DNA from 2 places in the Sphaerisporangium sp. NBC_01403 genome. Region 2 is predicted to be linked to the other one. Evidence: predicted binding sites of a transcription regulator. Region 2 holds the regulator's gene; the other holds the start of a gene.
What was found. Region 2 encodes HrcA, which represses chaperone genes, less so after heat shock. Its sites were predicted from a motif close to TTGGCACTCTCNNNNNGAGAGTGCCAA; they were not measured.

Region 1 (6,399 bases), 1.9 Mb from region 2:
GGCGAGGCGCTCCTGGAGCTTCTCGCGGTCGTAGTCGGAGTCGGTGTTCTCGATCTCGGCGCGGATCTGGTTGACCCGGCCGGAGATCTGCTCGGGGTCACCGGCGCCGTCGACGATGGTGGTCTCATCCTTGGTGATGATGACCTGGCGCGCGCGGCCGAGCAGGTCGAGCGTGGCCGTCTCCAGCTTGAGGCCGACGTCCTCGCTGATGACCTGGCCACCGGTGAGGATGGCGATGTCACCGAGCATGGCCTTGCGGCGGTCGCCGAACCCGGGGGCCTTGACGGCCACGGACTTGAACAGGCCGCGGATCTTGTTGACGACCAGGGTGGCCAGGGCCTCGCCCTCGACGTCCTCGGCGATGATCACCAGGGGCTTGCCGGCCTGCACGACCTTGTCGAGCAGCGGCAGCAGGTCCTTGTTGGCCGAGACCTTGGAGTTGACGATGAGGATGTAGGGGTCGTCGAGGACGGCCTCCATCCGCTCCGGGTCGGTCACGAAGTAACCGGAGATGTAGCCCTTGTCGAAGCGCATGCCCTCGGTGAGCTCGAGCTCCAGGCCGAAGGCGTTGCTCTCCTCGACGGTGATGACGCCTTCCTTGCCGACCTTGTCCATCGCCTCGGCGATCATCTCGCCGATCTGGGTGTCGCCGGCGGAGATGGAGGCGGTGGAAGCGATCTGCTCCTTGGTCTCCACGTCCTTCGCGAGCTTCGAGAGCTCCTCGCTGACGCGCTCGACGGCGGCCTCGATGCCCTTCTTCAGGGACATCGGGTTCGCGCCGGCGGCGACGTTGCGCAGGCCCTCGCGTACCAGCGCCTGGGCGAGCACGGTGGCGGTGGTGGTGCCGTCACCCGCGACGTCGTCGGTCTTCTTCGCGACCTCCTTGACGAGCTCGGCCCCGATCTTCTCCCAGGGGTCCTCGAGCTCGATCTCCTTGGCGATCGAGACGCCGTCGTTGGTGATCGTGGGAGCGCCCCACTTCTTCTCCAGCACGACGTTGCGGCCCTTGGGACCCAAGGTCACCTTGACGGCATCGGCGAGCTGGTTCATCCCGCGCTCGAGACCGCGCCGGGCGTCCTCGTTAAACGCGATCATCTTGGCTGCCATACGGCTAGACCTCCCAGATACAGGGTGGCTTGCAGCGGATCGAGCCGACGCCCGCGACGGCATGTAGACCCGCGCCTTCACGACACCTGTCGCCGTGAGCCGCGAGGCCCCATCGCCTCGATCCAGGTTTGTCACTCTCGACAGGAGAGTGCCAACGAACTGTTTAGCACTCTACCCTGCCGAGTGCAAGCGACAACCCCTATGACCTGGGCGGCGCAAGGATTTCTCTGACCGTATGCCGAATATTGGACCTGACCTCACGTGCGGGAAAGTGCGGACATGACGGAAGGCTCGGCCCGTCTTGATGTACGACGAACCGAACCTTCCGGCTACTGACTTGAGAGAGACCAGTGGATCTTCGTCGACGACCGGACGGGGCCGGCGCCGTCACACAGTCCGCACGGACTCCGCCTGTGGACCCTTCTGGCCCTGTGTGATCTCGAACTCCACCCGCTGACCCTGCTCGAGGGACCGATAGCCCTCGGACATGATCGCTGAGTAGTGGACAAACACGTCCTTACCACCGTCTACCGCGATGAAGCCGTAGCCCTTGTCCGCGTTAAACCATTTGACGGTGCCCTGCGCCACTTTCCGACTCCTCTTGCTGGGCTCCGGACCCCGCCCACTCCTCCGCGGGGCCCGTGACCTTCGGAACCGAGACGCATGCGAACTCCTCGGCCACGTCGATCGTTCTCGACCATACCTGTGGCAAGGCTTGGCGCAACAGAGTCAATCACCAAACTACTTCTTGACGTTCGCTCTAAGCAGGACGTGACTTTTTCTTGCCCACACGCGTTAGTTGATAATTACACTACACGCAAGGGCCTGTCAGAACTTCTATTACGACAGTCAGGCCGTTCCGGGCCCCCCGGGCACGCGAACGCCCACGCGTCCCTGGGACGCGTGGGCGTTGAGAGTGCGTGAGGGTCAGCCTCCGGCGACCGCGGGGATCACCGAGATCTGCGCTCCCTCAGGGGTCGCGGTGTCAAGTCCGTCCATGAAACGGACGTCCTCTTCTCCGACATACACGTTGACAAAACGCCGGATCTTGCCCGTTTCATCCAGAATGCGGGCACCGATTCCGGGGAAGTCGGACTCCAGCTTCTGCAACACCTCGCGAAGCGTCGCGCCTTCACCGTTCACCTCCGCGGCACCATCGGTGTACGTACGGAGAATCGTCGGAATCCGCACAGAAACGCTCATTTATCGTGACCTTTCAGGAGTTATCGGCGATAGCCGTGCGGAATGCGTCGAGTGAGGGCCGGATGACGGCGGTGGGCCTGGCCTTGGCGGAGACCGCGTCGAGGGTCTTCAGGCCGTCCCCGGTGTTGAGCACCACCGTCTCGGCGTCCGGGTCGAGGACGCCGTTCGTGACCAGCTTGCGGAGCACTCCCACGGTGACGCCGCCAGCGGTCTCACCGAAGATGCCCTCGGTGCGGGCCAGCAGGTGGATCGCGTCCACCACCTCGGCGTCGGTGACGTCCTCGACCGCTCCGCCCGTACGGCGGGCGATGTCGAGCACGTACGGCCCGTCGGCGGGGTTGCCGATGGCGAGCGACTTGGCGATGGTGTCGGGCTTCACCGGCTGGACGAAGTCGAGCCCGGCCTTGAAGGCGGACGACACCGGCGAGCACCCCTCGGCCTGCGCCCCGAAGATCTTGTAGGGCTTGTCCTCGACGAGCCCGAGCTTGATCAGTTCCTTGAAGCCCTTGTCGATCTTCGTGAGCTGCGAGCCCGAGGCCACCGGGACGATGATCTGGTCGGGGATCCGCCAGCCGAGCTGCTCGGCGATCTCGTAGGAGAGCGTCTTGGAGCCCTCCCCGTAGTACGGCCGGAGGTTCACGTTGACGAAGCCCCACTTGTCGCCCAGCGGGTCGCCGATGAGCTCCGAGCAGAAGCGGTTGACCTCGTCGTAGGTGCCCTCGATGCCGACGAGGCGCCCGCCGTACACCGAGGCCATGACGATCTTGGCCTCTTCGAGGTTCGACGGGATGAACACGCAGGAGTCCAGCCCCGCGCGTGCCGCGGCGGCGCCGACGGCGCCCGCGAGATTGCCTGTGGACGAGCACGACAGGGTGTGGAAGCCGAAGTTGCGCGCCGCCTCCAGGGCGATCGCGACGACTCGGTCCTTGAAGGAGTGGGTCGGGTTCCCGGAGTCGTCCTTGACGTGCAGGCTGCGGATGCCCAGCTCGCGAGCCAGGTTGTCGGCCCTGACGAGCTTGGTCCAGCCGGGGGCGAGGTTGGGCTTGGAGATGACGTCCGCGGGCACGGGGAGAAGCGCGCGGTATCGCCAGATGTTCTGCGGTCCGGATTCGATCTGCCCCCGGGTCACCGGCGAGGTGTGGCCAGCGTCGGGGGTGTCCCAGGTGTAGGCCACTTCGAGTGGCCCGAAACACTCGATACAGGCGAAGATCGGTCCGAGGTCGTAGCGAGTGCCACATTCGCGGCAGGAGAGCGCGACGGCGGGGCCGAAGTCGAGTGTGGTCGTTGTCTCAGCTGTTGCGAGCGCCATGAAGCGAGGCCTTTCCCTCATCTTCGCCCGGACCACCTTGATCACGGGCCGGAATTGGCACCTGTCCCGGCTGATCTCACTGGTCGGATGTCGCGCCGTATCGGAGACGCGTGTGACCACAGCCGGGAGGGTTGCCGGGGCTTCGCAGGGCCGGTCCCTCCACCCCTCTGGATGAGCAATATGAAGTTGTGATCCCGCCGATGTTACAGGCAGGACAAAAGAACTGTACCTTGCCCGCCTGCGGGCCCGGTTGCTCGTCTCACCGATCGAGACGACCGCGTATCAACTTCGCACGATCGAAGTGCCCGCGCGCTGGGATCAGGACGACCACTTGTACGCGTCGCCGAGCGCGGCCTGCACGTACTTGCGGGCCTGGTGGATGCGCGACTTGGCGGTGCCGAGCGGGATGCCGAGCTGCTCGGCCACCTCGCTGTAGTCGAGCTGGCAGATGTCGCGCAGCACCAGCGCCTGGGCCAGGTCGGGCTTGTCGGCCTCCAGGGCCTCCATGGCGTCGAGCAGGTCGAGCCGCGAGCCCGCGATGACGCTCACCCTGTGCGGGTCGGCGCGCATGTCGGGAAGCTCCTCGGAGGTCTGCTCGGCGCCCCGGCGCTTCAGCGTGCGGTAGGTCGTGCGCGCGCAGTTGGCGGTGACGATATGCAACCAGGTGGAAAAACGTGCCCGCCCTTCGAACCTTCCGATGTTGCGGGCGACGGCCAGCAACGTATCCTGGCAAGCCTCCTCCGCGTCCTGGTGGTAGGGCAGGAGCCTCGCGCAGTGGCGGAGCACGTCGGGCTCGATGCGGCGGAGGAGCTCTCCTAGGGAGCGGTGGTCACCTTGGGCGGCGGCGCGGGCCAGCTCTTCGGTCGTCTCGTCAAGCGCCATGCGGGGGCTCCCCTCGACCGTCTGCACTTTGCCTGGACCGGACCATCAGCCCATCTTATTGGGGGCGTTAAATTTTATTAATCTGCGGCCAGGTGCGCATCACAGCGGCGAAGTACGGCGAGGGACGACCGCCACATGGCGGACGAGGAGTGGTGATGGGCGGATGAACACTGTTCTGCTGGCTTCCAACAGGGGCCCGGTGTCGTTCACACTTGCCGACGACGGTGCGCTGACCATGCGCCGCGGCGGAGGCGGCATGGTCTCCGGCCTCTCGGAGGTCGCCAAGGACACCGACGTGCTGTGGGTGTGCGCCGCGCTCTCCGACGGCGACCGCAGCGCCGTACGGCTCGCGCCGAGCGGGCGCCTCGACCAGGCCGGCTACGACACCGGGCCCGTGCGCATGCTCGACATCCCGCCCGCGACGTTCCACCGCGCGTACAACGCCGTGGCGAACTCAACGCTGTGGTTCGTCAACCACCTGCTCTACGACATCCCGAACTCCCCGCAGTTCGACATGCGGTTCCGCAGGGAGTGGGAGTCCTACCAGGACTACAACGCCGCGTTCGCCCTCGCCCTGGCCGAGGAGGCCGCGCACGGCGCCCGCGTGATGATCCAGGACTACCACCTGACCCTCGCCCCCGCGATGCTCCGGGTCGAACGGCCCGACCTGCGCATCGCCCACTTCTCCCACACCCCGTGGGCTCCCCCTGAGTACTTCTCGCTGCTGCCGGACGACATCTCCGCCGAGCTGCTGTCCGGCATCCTCGGCGCCGACCACGCCGGCTTCCTGGCCACGCGCTGGGCCTCGGCGTTCATGGACTGCTGCGAGACCCTGCTCGGCGCCCAGGTCGACCGCGTCGAGCGCACCGTCGCCTACGAGGGCAGGACCACCCACATCGGCGTGCACGCCCTCGGCGTCGACGGCGACGCGCTCTGGGCCCGCGCGCTGGAGCCCGACGTCGAGTCGCACATGACCGCCCTCCGCGAGCGGGTGGGCGACCGCAAGCTCATCGTGCGCATCGACAGGACCGAGCTGTCGAAGAACATCGTCCGCGGCCTGTCGGCCTACAAGCAGTTCCTGACCGACCATCCCGAGTGGCACGGCAAGGTCGTGCACCTGGCCTTCGCCTACCCGTCGCGGCACGACCTGCCCGAGTACCGCGAGTACACCGCGGCCGTGCAGCGCTGCGCCAAGGAGATCGAGGACCTCTTCGGCGGCGAGGACTGGGACCCCCTGATCCTCAACGTGGACGACGACTACGCCCGCTCCCTCGCCGCCTACCGCATGGCCGACGTGCTCCTGGTGAATCCCATCCGCGACGGCATGAACCTCGTGGCCAAGGAGGGCCCGATCCTCGCGCCGCACTGCGCGCTGGTGCTGTCCAGGGAGGCGGGCGCCGCGGCCGAGCTCGGCGGCGACGCTCTCCTGGTCAACCCGTACGACGTCTCCGGCACGGCGAACGCCCTGCACGAAGCGCTGGTCCTTCCCGAGGAGGAGCGCGCGAAGCGCGGCACCCGGCTGCGCGCCGCCGCGACGGCGCTCCCCCCGAGCCGCTGGTTCGCCGACCAGCTCGCCGCCCTCGACCACTGAACCGCCCTCGACCACTGAACCGCCCCCGGCCGAAGCCCGGTCCTGGAACGCTCACCCCGTGTCCCGCCACCCCCGGCCTCAGGACGCGACCGGTGAACCCCCGGTGACCGCCCCCCTGGAACGGCGGCTTTGCTGGTGCCGGATTCCTTGCCCTCTGGGCACGTTCCCCGTGATTCGCCCGGTGGTACCTTCATGACGTTTCGAGTGTTCCGAGGCACGGGGGATCAGTGAGCTCGACCACGTCCGCACGACCGCGCGCCCGGCTCACCAGAGATCGCGCCACCTGGCTCATCTACCTCCAGCTCGC
Region 2 (6,399 bases):
GCACGGGGAGCGACGCGGAGGTTGCCGCGAAACGCCCAGCGGGACAAGACCGGGAAAGACCTTCGACGGCCCACCGCGAGAGGCCCCGCCTCCGGGGGTTCTGCGCTATAAGCCGCGTGACGGTGGGCGGCCCGAACCGACGGCCCCCATCACCAACAGCCAGAGGCGGCGGCCACATTCACCAGCGGGCGACGCGGGCGGTTGTGATCACCAGCGGCCAGAGGGGGCGGCCGCGATCACCGACAGCCGAGGGCGGCGGCCGCGATCAGACGTGGGCGGCCGCGATCACCAGCGGCCGGAGCGGGTCAGGAGGACCGCGGCGGCGGCCACTCCCGCCGTGGAGGTGCGCAGCACGGTGGGGCCCAGCAGGGCCGGCGTGGCGCCCGCCTCCCTGAACCGCTCGACCTCCTCGCCGGTGATCCCGCCCTCGGGGCCGACCACCGTCACGATGTCGCCGGTCGCCGGGAGATCGAGGTGGGACAGGGGCTCGGCGGCCTCCTCGTGGAGCACGGCCGCGACCGCCGCGCCGCGCAGCAGAGCCGCCACCTGGGCCGTCGTGGCCTGCTCCGTGACCTCCGGCAGATGGAACCGCCGGGCCTGCTTGCCGGCCTCCCTGGCGGTGGAGCGCCACCGGGCCAGGGCCTTGCCCGCGCGGTCGCCCTTCCACTGGGTCACACAGCGCGCGGCGGCCCAGGGAACGATGACGTCCACCCCGGCCTCGGTCATCATCTCGACGGCCAGCTCGCCCCTGTCGCCCTTGGGCAGGCCCTGGACGACCACGAGGCGCGGGGCCGGCGCGGGCACGGTGTGGCGGCCGAGCACCTCCAGCCGGAGTGAGTCTCTGGCGACGTCGCGCACGACGCACTCGGCGACGGCGCCCCTGCCGTCCGTCAGGTCGACGCGCTCACCGGCGCGCAGCCTTCGCACGGTGGCGGCGTGCCGCCCCTCGGGGCCGGACAGGACGATCTCCTGCCCAGACAGGTCGTCGGCGAGGAAGACGGGGACGCTCACCCGCAAACCTTAGCCATGCGCACACGCCCCCGCGAACCACACAGTGAGCCATCCCGGGCCGCGGGCTTGGCGAACGACGCCCAGGCCGTGACCGCCCGCCGGACGCGGCGTTGGGCCGCCCGCCGGACGTGAAGGCCCGTCGGGCGGATTGTCAGCGGGCGCAGGGGTCAGCGGCCGTTGAAGGCGTCTCTGAGGCGGGAGAAGAAGCCCTGCTGCCCGGGGGCGAACTTACCCGGCGGGCGCTCCTCCCCGCGCAGCTTGGACAGCTCCTTGAGCAGCTCCTCCTGAGCCGGGTCGAGACGGGTCGGCGTCTCCACGTTCACGTGGATCAGCAGGTCGCCCCGGCCGGTCTCGTTGAGCCGCTGGATGCCACGCCCGTAAAGCGGAAGGACGTGACCGGCCTGGGTGCCGGGCCGTACGTCGATCTCCTCCGCGCCGTCGAGCGTCTCCACGGTCAAGATCGTGCCGAGCGCCGCCGCCGTCATCGGGATCTGCACCGTGCAGTGCAGGTCGTCGCCACGCCGCTCGAAGATCTCGTGCGGCCGCTCGACGATCTCCAGGAACAGGTCTCCGGGCGGGCCGCCGCCGGGGCCGACCTCGCCCTCTCCGGCGAGCTGGATGTGGGTGCCGTCCTCGACGCCCGCCGGGATGCGGACCTTGATCGTGCGGCGGGTGCGCACCCGCCCGTCGCCTGAGCACTCCTGGCAGGGGTGCTGGATGATCGAGCCGAACCCGCCGCACTGGGGGCAGGGACGAGCGGTCATCACCTGGCCGAGGAACGACCGGGTGACCTGCGAGATCTCGCCACGGCCGTGGCACATGTCACAGGTGTCGGGATGGGTGCCGGACGCGGCGCCCGACCCCTGGCAGACCTCACACAGCACGGCGGTGTCGACCACCAGCTCGCGCGTGGTGCCGAACGCAGACTCGGCCAGGTCCAGCTCGACGCGGATCGTCGCGTTGCGCCCGCGCCTCGCCCGGGACCTCGGCCCCCGGGCTCCGCCACCGCCGCCGAAGAAGGCGTCCATGATGTCGCTGAACGGGAAGCCCGCGCCGAAGCCGGCCGCACCGGCCCCCGGACCGCCGGCACTGCCGCCGAAGGGGTCGGCTCCGAGATCGAACATCTGGCGCTTGCTCGGGTCCGACAGGACCTCGTACGCCTGGTTGATCTCCTTGAAGCGCTCCTGCGTCTCGGGATCGGGGTTGATGTCGGGATGAAGCTCGCGGGCGAGGCGGCGATACGCCTTCTTGATCTCGTCCTGGCTCGCGTCACGGCGGACCCCGAGGATGCCGTAATAGTCGCGGGCCACCTAGGACCCCGCCAGGATCTGGCCGACATAGCGTGCCACTGCGCGCACCGCTCCCATAGTCACCGGGTAGTCCATTCGCGTCGGGCCCAGCACTCCGAGCCGAGCCAGTTCATTGTCGCCCGAACCGTATCCGGCGGCGACGATCGAGGTGCCGTGAAGCCCGGAGTAGGGATTCTCCGAGCCGATCCGCACCGTGAGCGCGGCCGAGTCGCTCGCCTCGCCGAGCAGCCGCATCAGCACGACCTGCTCCTCAAGCGCCTCGAGGACCTCGCGGAGGCCGACGCTGATGTCGCCCGCGAGGTTGGCCGCCCCGGCGAAGACGATCTTCTCGTCATGCCGGTCGACCAGGGTTTCCAGGAGAACGGACAGGATGGTGGTCGCCACGGGCCGGTCCTCTTCGGGAAGCCGGTCGTGCAGGTCGGCCACCGTCTCGGGCACGCGGTTGAGGCGGCATCCGTCGAGGCAGGCGTTGAGCACCGCCCGCAGATGCGCGATCCGGTCGTCCTCCACCACATTGGGAAGGTCGACGACCCGCTGCTCGACCCGCCCGGTGTTGGTGATCAGCACCAGCATGATCCGCCGCTCGGCCAGCGGCACGAGCTCGACGTGCCGGACCGTGGAACGGATCAGCGATGGATACTGCACCACGGCGACCTGCCGAGTCAACTGCGCGAGCAGCCGCACCGTGCGGGTCACGACGTCGTCGAGGTCGACGGCGCCCGCCAGGAAGGTCTCGATCGCCCGGCGCTCGGCGCCGGACAGCGGCTTGATCTGGGACAGCCGGTCGACGAACAACCGGTAGCCCTTGTCGGTGGGCACGCGGCCCGCGCTGGTGTGGGGTTGTGTGATGTAGCCCTGCTCCTCGAGCACGGCCATGTCGTTGCGCACGGTGGCCGGAGAGACCCCCAAATTGTGCCGCTCCGCGAGCGCTTTCGACCCGACCGGCTCGTTGGTGGACACGTAGTCCTCGACAACGGCGCGCAGAACTGCGAGCTTACGCTCATCGAGCAACGTGCTCACCTCCCTGCCCTGCGTTCGTGCCTGCGTAAACGCCTGGTCTGGCACTCTGTGTTCCCGAGTGCCAAGTGTACGGCTCCGGCCGACAGGGTGCGATAACCCATCCGTACGACCTCGCCCAGCCAGCGGCAAGCCACTTGCTATCCGTCGGCAAGTCGGGTGATCCAGACTCTCCCCCATGAGTGAGAACGACCCCCGGCTGAACGACGCGACGACCCGGCTTCCGCGTCACAACTCCCCTGGCGAGCATGCTCCCCTGCCCGGCTCGCCGTCCGGAGGCGCGCCCGCCGGCGGCGCCCCTTCCTATGGTGGTTCCCCCGCCTACGGCAACACCCCCAGCGCGCCCCCGTACGGCACCCCGGCCGCCCCCTCCTACGGCACGCCCTCGGGCGGTCCCGCCTACGGCGCCCCCTCCGGCGGCCAGGGATACGGCAACCCCCAAGGCGGCCAGGCCGGCCAGGGGTACGGCAACCCCCAGGGCGGCCCTTCCTACGGCCCCTCGTACGGCACGCCCCCTCCCCCGCCGCCCGGCTCGGCCCGGCCGTACGGTTCCCCCGCGCACTCCGCACCCGGCCCCGTACGGCCGCGCGTGCTGTGGATCGTGCTGGCCTGGCTCATCGCGGTCGTCTGCTTCGTGGTAGGGGTCGCGGGTTTCGCCGGGGGGCTGTTCAAGACCATCAACGACGCGGCGCCGACGCAGACCTTCAAGAGCGGCGGCAGCGTGGCCGCCGCGCTCGACCCGAAGGACAAGCCCGTCCTGTACGCCTCGGCGTCCGGGCCCACCAACGTCACCTGCTCCGCGTTGGACGCCGCGGGTCAGAAGGCCACCCTCACCCAGCCGACGTCCTCGCAGACCGTCACGGCTGACGGACGGAAGTGGGAGCTGCTGTTCAACATCGGCGTCCCGGCCGCCGGCACGTACAACATCAGGTGCAAGGCCGAGGAGGGCAAGGACGCGCTCTTCGGCGTCGGCAAGTCGCTGACCGCCAGCCCGGGCGCGCTGGCCGGTGGAGTGGCCTCGCTGATCCTCATCCCGCTGGCCGGGTTCGTGCTCGCGGTCGTCACCACGATCGTCGTGCTGGTCCGGCGCAGCCGCGAGCGCAAGCGCCGGGCGGCCGCCTCCGCCTCCTACGGTGGCGCGTGGCCGCAGGGCACGCCGCCCGGAGCGTGATCTTTGCTAGCGTGCCCAGGTATGCGGGACTACGGACGGGACGTGCTGGCCGGAGACTGGCGGAGGCCGCTACGCGGGAAGATCCCGCAGGTCCCCGCCGAGCCCGACCTCGTGGTGGAGGACGCGGAGGGCGGCTTCTGCGGGGCTGTGGTGGCCTGTGACAAGGAGGCCGTCACGCTGGAGGACCGCTTCGGGCGGCGGCGGGTGTTCCCGCTCGCGCCCGCCGCGTTCCTCCTCGACGGCAAGCCGGTGACGCTCGTGCGCCCTGCCCCGGCGGCGGCGAAGGGCCCGGCACGCAGCGCGTCCGGCTCGATCGCCGTCGGCGGGCTGCGGGCGCGCGTCGCGCGCGAGAGCCGCATCTACGTCGAGGGCGTGCACGACGCGTCCCTGGTGGAGAAGATCTGGGGCCATGACCTGCGCGTGGAGGGCGTCGTCGTCGAGTACCTCGAAGGCGTCGACGATCTCCCTGCGATCGTGGAGGAGTTCGGGCCCGGCCCTGGGCGTCGGCTCGGGGTGCTCGTCGACCACCTGGTCCCCGGGTCCAAGGAGAGCCGTATCGCGGCCCAGGTGTCCTCACCGGAGGTGCTCATCGTCGGGCACCCCTTCGTGGACATCTGGCAGGCGGTGAAGCCCTCCGCCGTGGGTATCCGCGCCTGGCCCGCCGTCCCGCGCGGGGTGCCGTGGAAGGAGGGCGTGATCGACGCCCTCGGCTGGCGGCTTGAGCCGGCGGACGCCTGGCGGCGCATCCTCGGCTCCGTCCACACGTTCACCGATCTGGAGCCGGAGCTCCTGGGCCGCGTGGAGGAGCTGATCGACTTCGTGACGACCGAGGAGACCGAGGAACAGACATGAGCGAGACCCCGCAGGACCGCCGCCCCGACGACGTCCCACGCGACCGGCAGCCCGAGTACGAGCAGCCGCAGTACGGACGGCAGGAGTACGAGCAGCAGGGCCACGGGGCACCGGGCCACGGACAGCAGGGGTACGGACAGCCCGGATACGAGCAGTCCGGGTACGGCCAGCCTGGGTACGGCCAGCCCGGGTACGGGCCAGCTGGTCATGGGCAGCCTGGATACGGGCAATCCGGGTACGGCCAGCCTGGGTACGGGCAGCCTGGGTACGGGCAAGCTGGGTACGGGCAAGCTGGGTACGGGCAGCCGGGGTACGGGCAGCCGGGGTATGGGCAGCCGGGGTATGGGCAGGTGCCCTTCAGGGGGCAGCCGCATGTGCCGGGGAGGTACGGGCCGCGCCCGGGGTCCGACGACACGACGATGTCGATGCTGGCCCACCTGCTCGGTCTGCTCACCTCGTTCATGGGCCCGCTGATCTTGTACCTGGTCAAGAAGGACGAGGCGCCCTACGTCCGCGACCAGTCGGCCGAGGCGCTCAACTTCCAGCTCACGCTGATGATCGCCTACGCGGTGTGCTTCGTGCTGGCGTTCGTCCTCATCGGCGTCCTGCTGATGTTCATCCTGTGGATCGGCTCGCTGATCGTGATGATCATGGCGGCCGTGGCGGCGAACCGCGGCGAGAACTACCGCTACCCGATGACCATCCGCTTCGTCAGCTGACCGATGCCGGCGAGCTGACAAGGACGCCCCCGCCCGAACCCCGGCGGGCCGCGTGAGCCGGGGACCGTGACAGGTCAACCACACGGTTCAGGTCAACCACATGGCTCAGATCGACCACAGGGCTCAGATCGACCACGGAGCCCAAGTCGACCACGGGCCCAGATCGACCACATGCCTCAGGTCAGGTCGGCCGCCTGAGCAAGGGGCTCAGGTCAGGTCGCGTACCAGGGCGTCCGCGAGGAGCCGCCCCCTGAGCGTGAGCACCGCGAGGCCCCTCCTGAAGGCGCCGGGCTCCAGCAGCCCGTCTCCGAGGGCCCGG

Region 1: a site for HrcA is predicted at 1,236-1,262, ahead of groL (chaperonin GroEL). Genes of this name have one in related genera too.

What each region holds. Positions count from the first base shown of each region.
Region 1 covers NZ_CP109534.1:7,636,201-7,642,599, forward strand. Annotated here, with positions in the region: gene groL (chaperonin GroEL) at 1-1,107, opposite strand, end outside; gene OG589_RS34155 (cold-shock protein) at 1,495-1,695, opposite strand; gene OG589_RS34160 (MoaD/ThiS family protein) at 2,035-2,310, opposite strand; gene thrC (threonine synthase) at 2,324-3,619, opposite strand; SAM riboswitch class I at 3,634-3,797, opposite strand; gene OG589_RS34170 (RNA polymerase sigma factor) at 3,938-4,501, opposite strand; gene OG589_RS34175 (trehalose-6-phosphate synthase) at 4,665-6,092, shown strand; partial or broken gene OG589_RS34180 (MFS transporter) at 6,311-6,399, shown strand, end outside.
Region 2 covers NZ_CP109534.1:5,734,741-5,741,139, forward strand. Annotated here, with positions in the region: gene OG589_RS25535 (16S rRNA (uracil(1498)-N(3))-methyltransferase) at 286-1,011, opposite strand; gene dnaJ (molecular chaperone DnaJ) at 1,179-2,321, opposite strand; gene hrcA (heat-inducible transcriptional repressor HrcA) at 2,322-3,332, opposite strand; gene OG589_RS25550 (hypothetical protein) at 3,517-4,509, shown strand; gene OG589_RS25555 (DUF3097 domain-containing protein) at 4,531-5,361, shown strand; gene OG589_RS25560 (DUF4870 domain-containing protein) at 5,358-6,080, shown strand; gene hemW (radical SAM family heme chaperone HemW) at 6,288-6,399, opposite strand, start outside.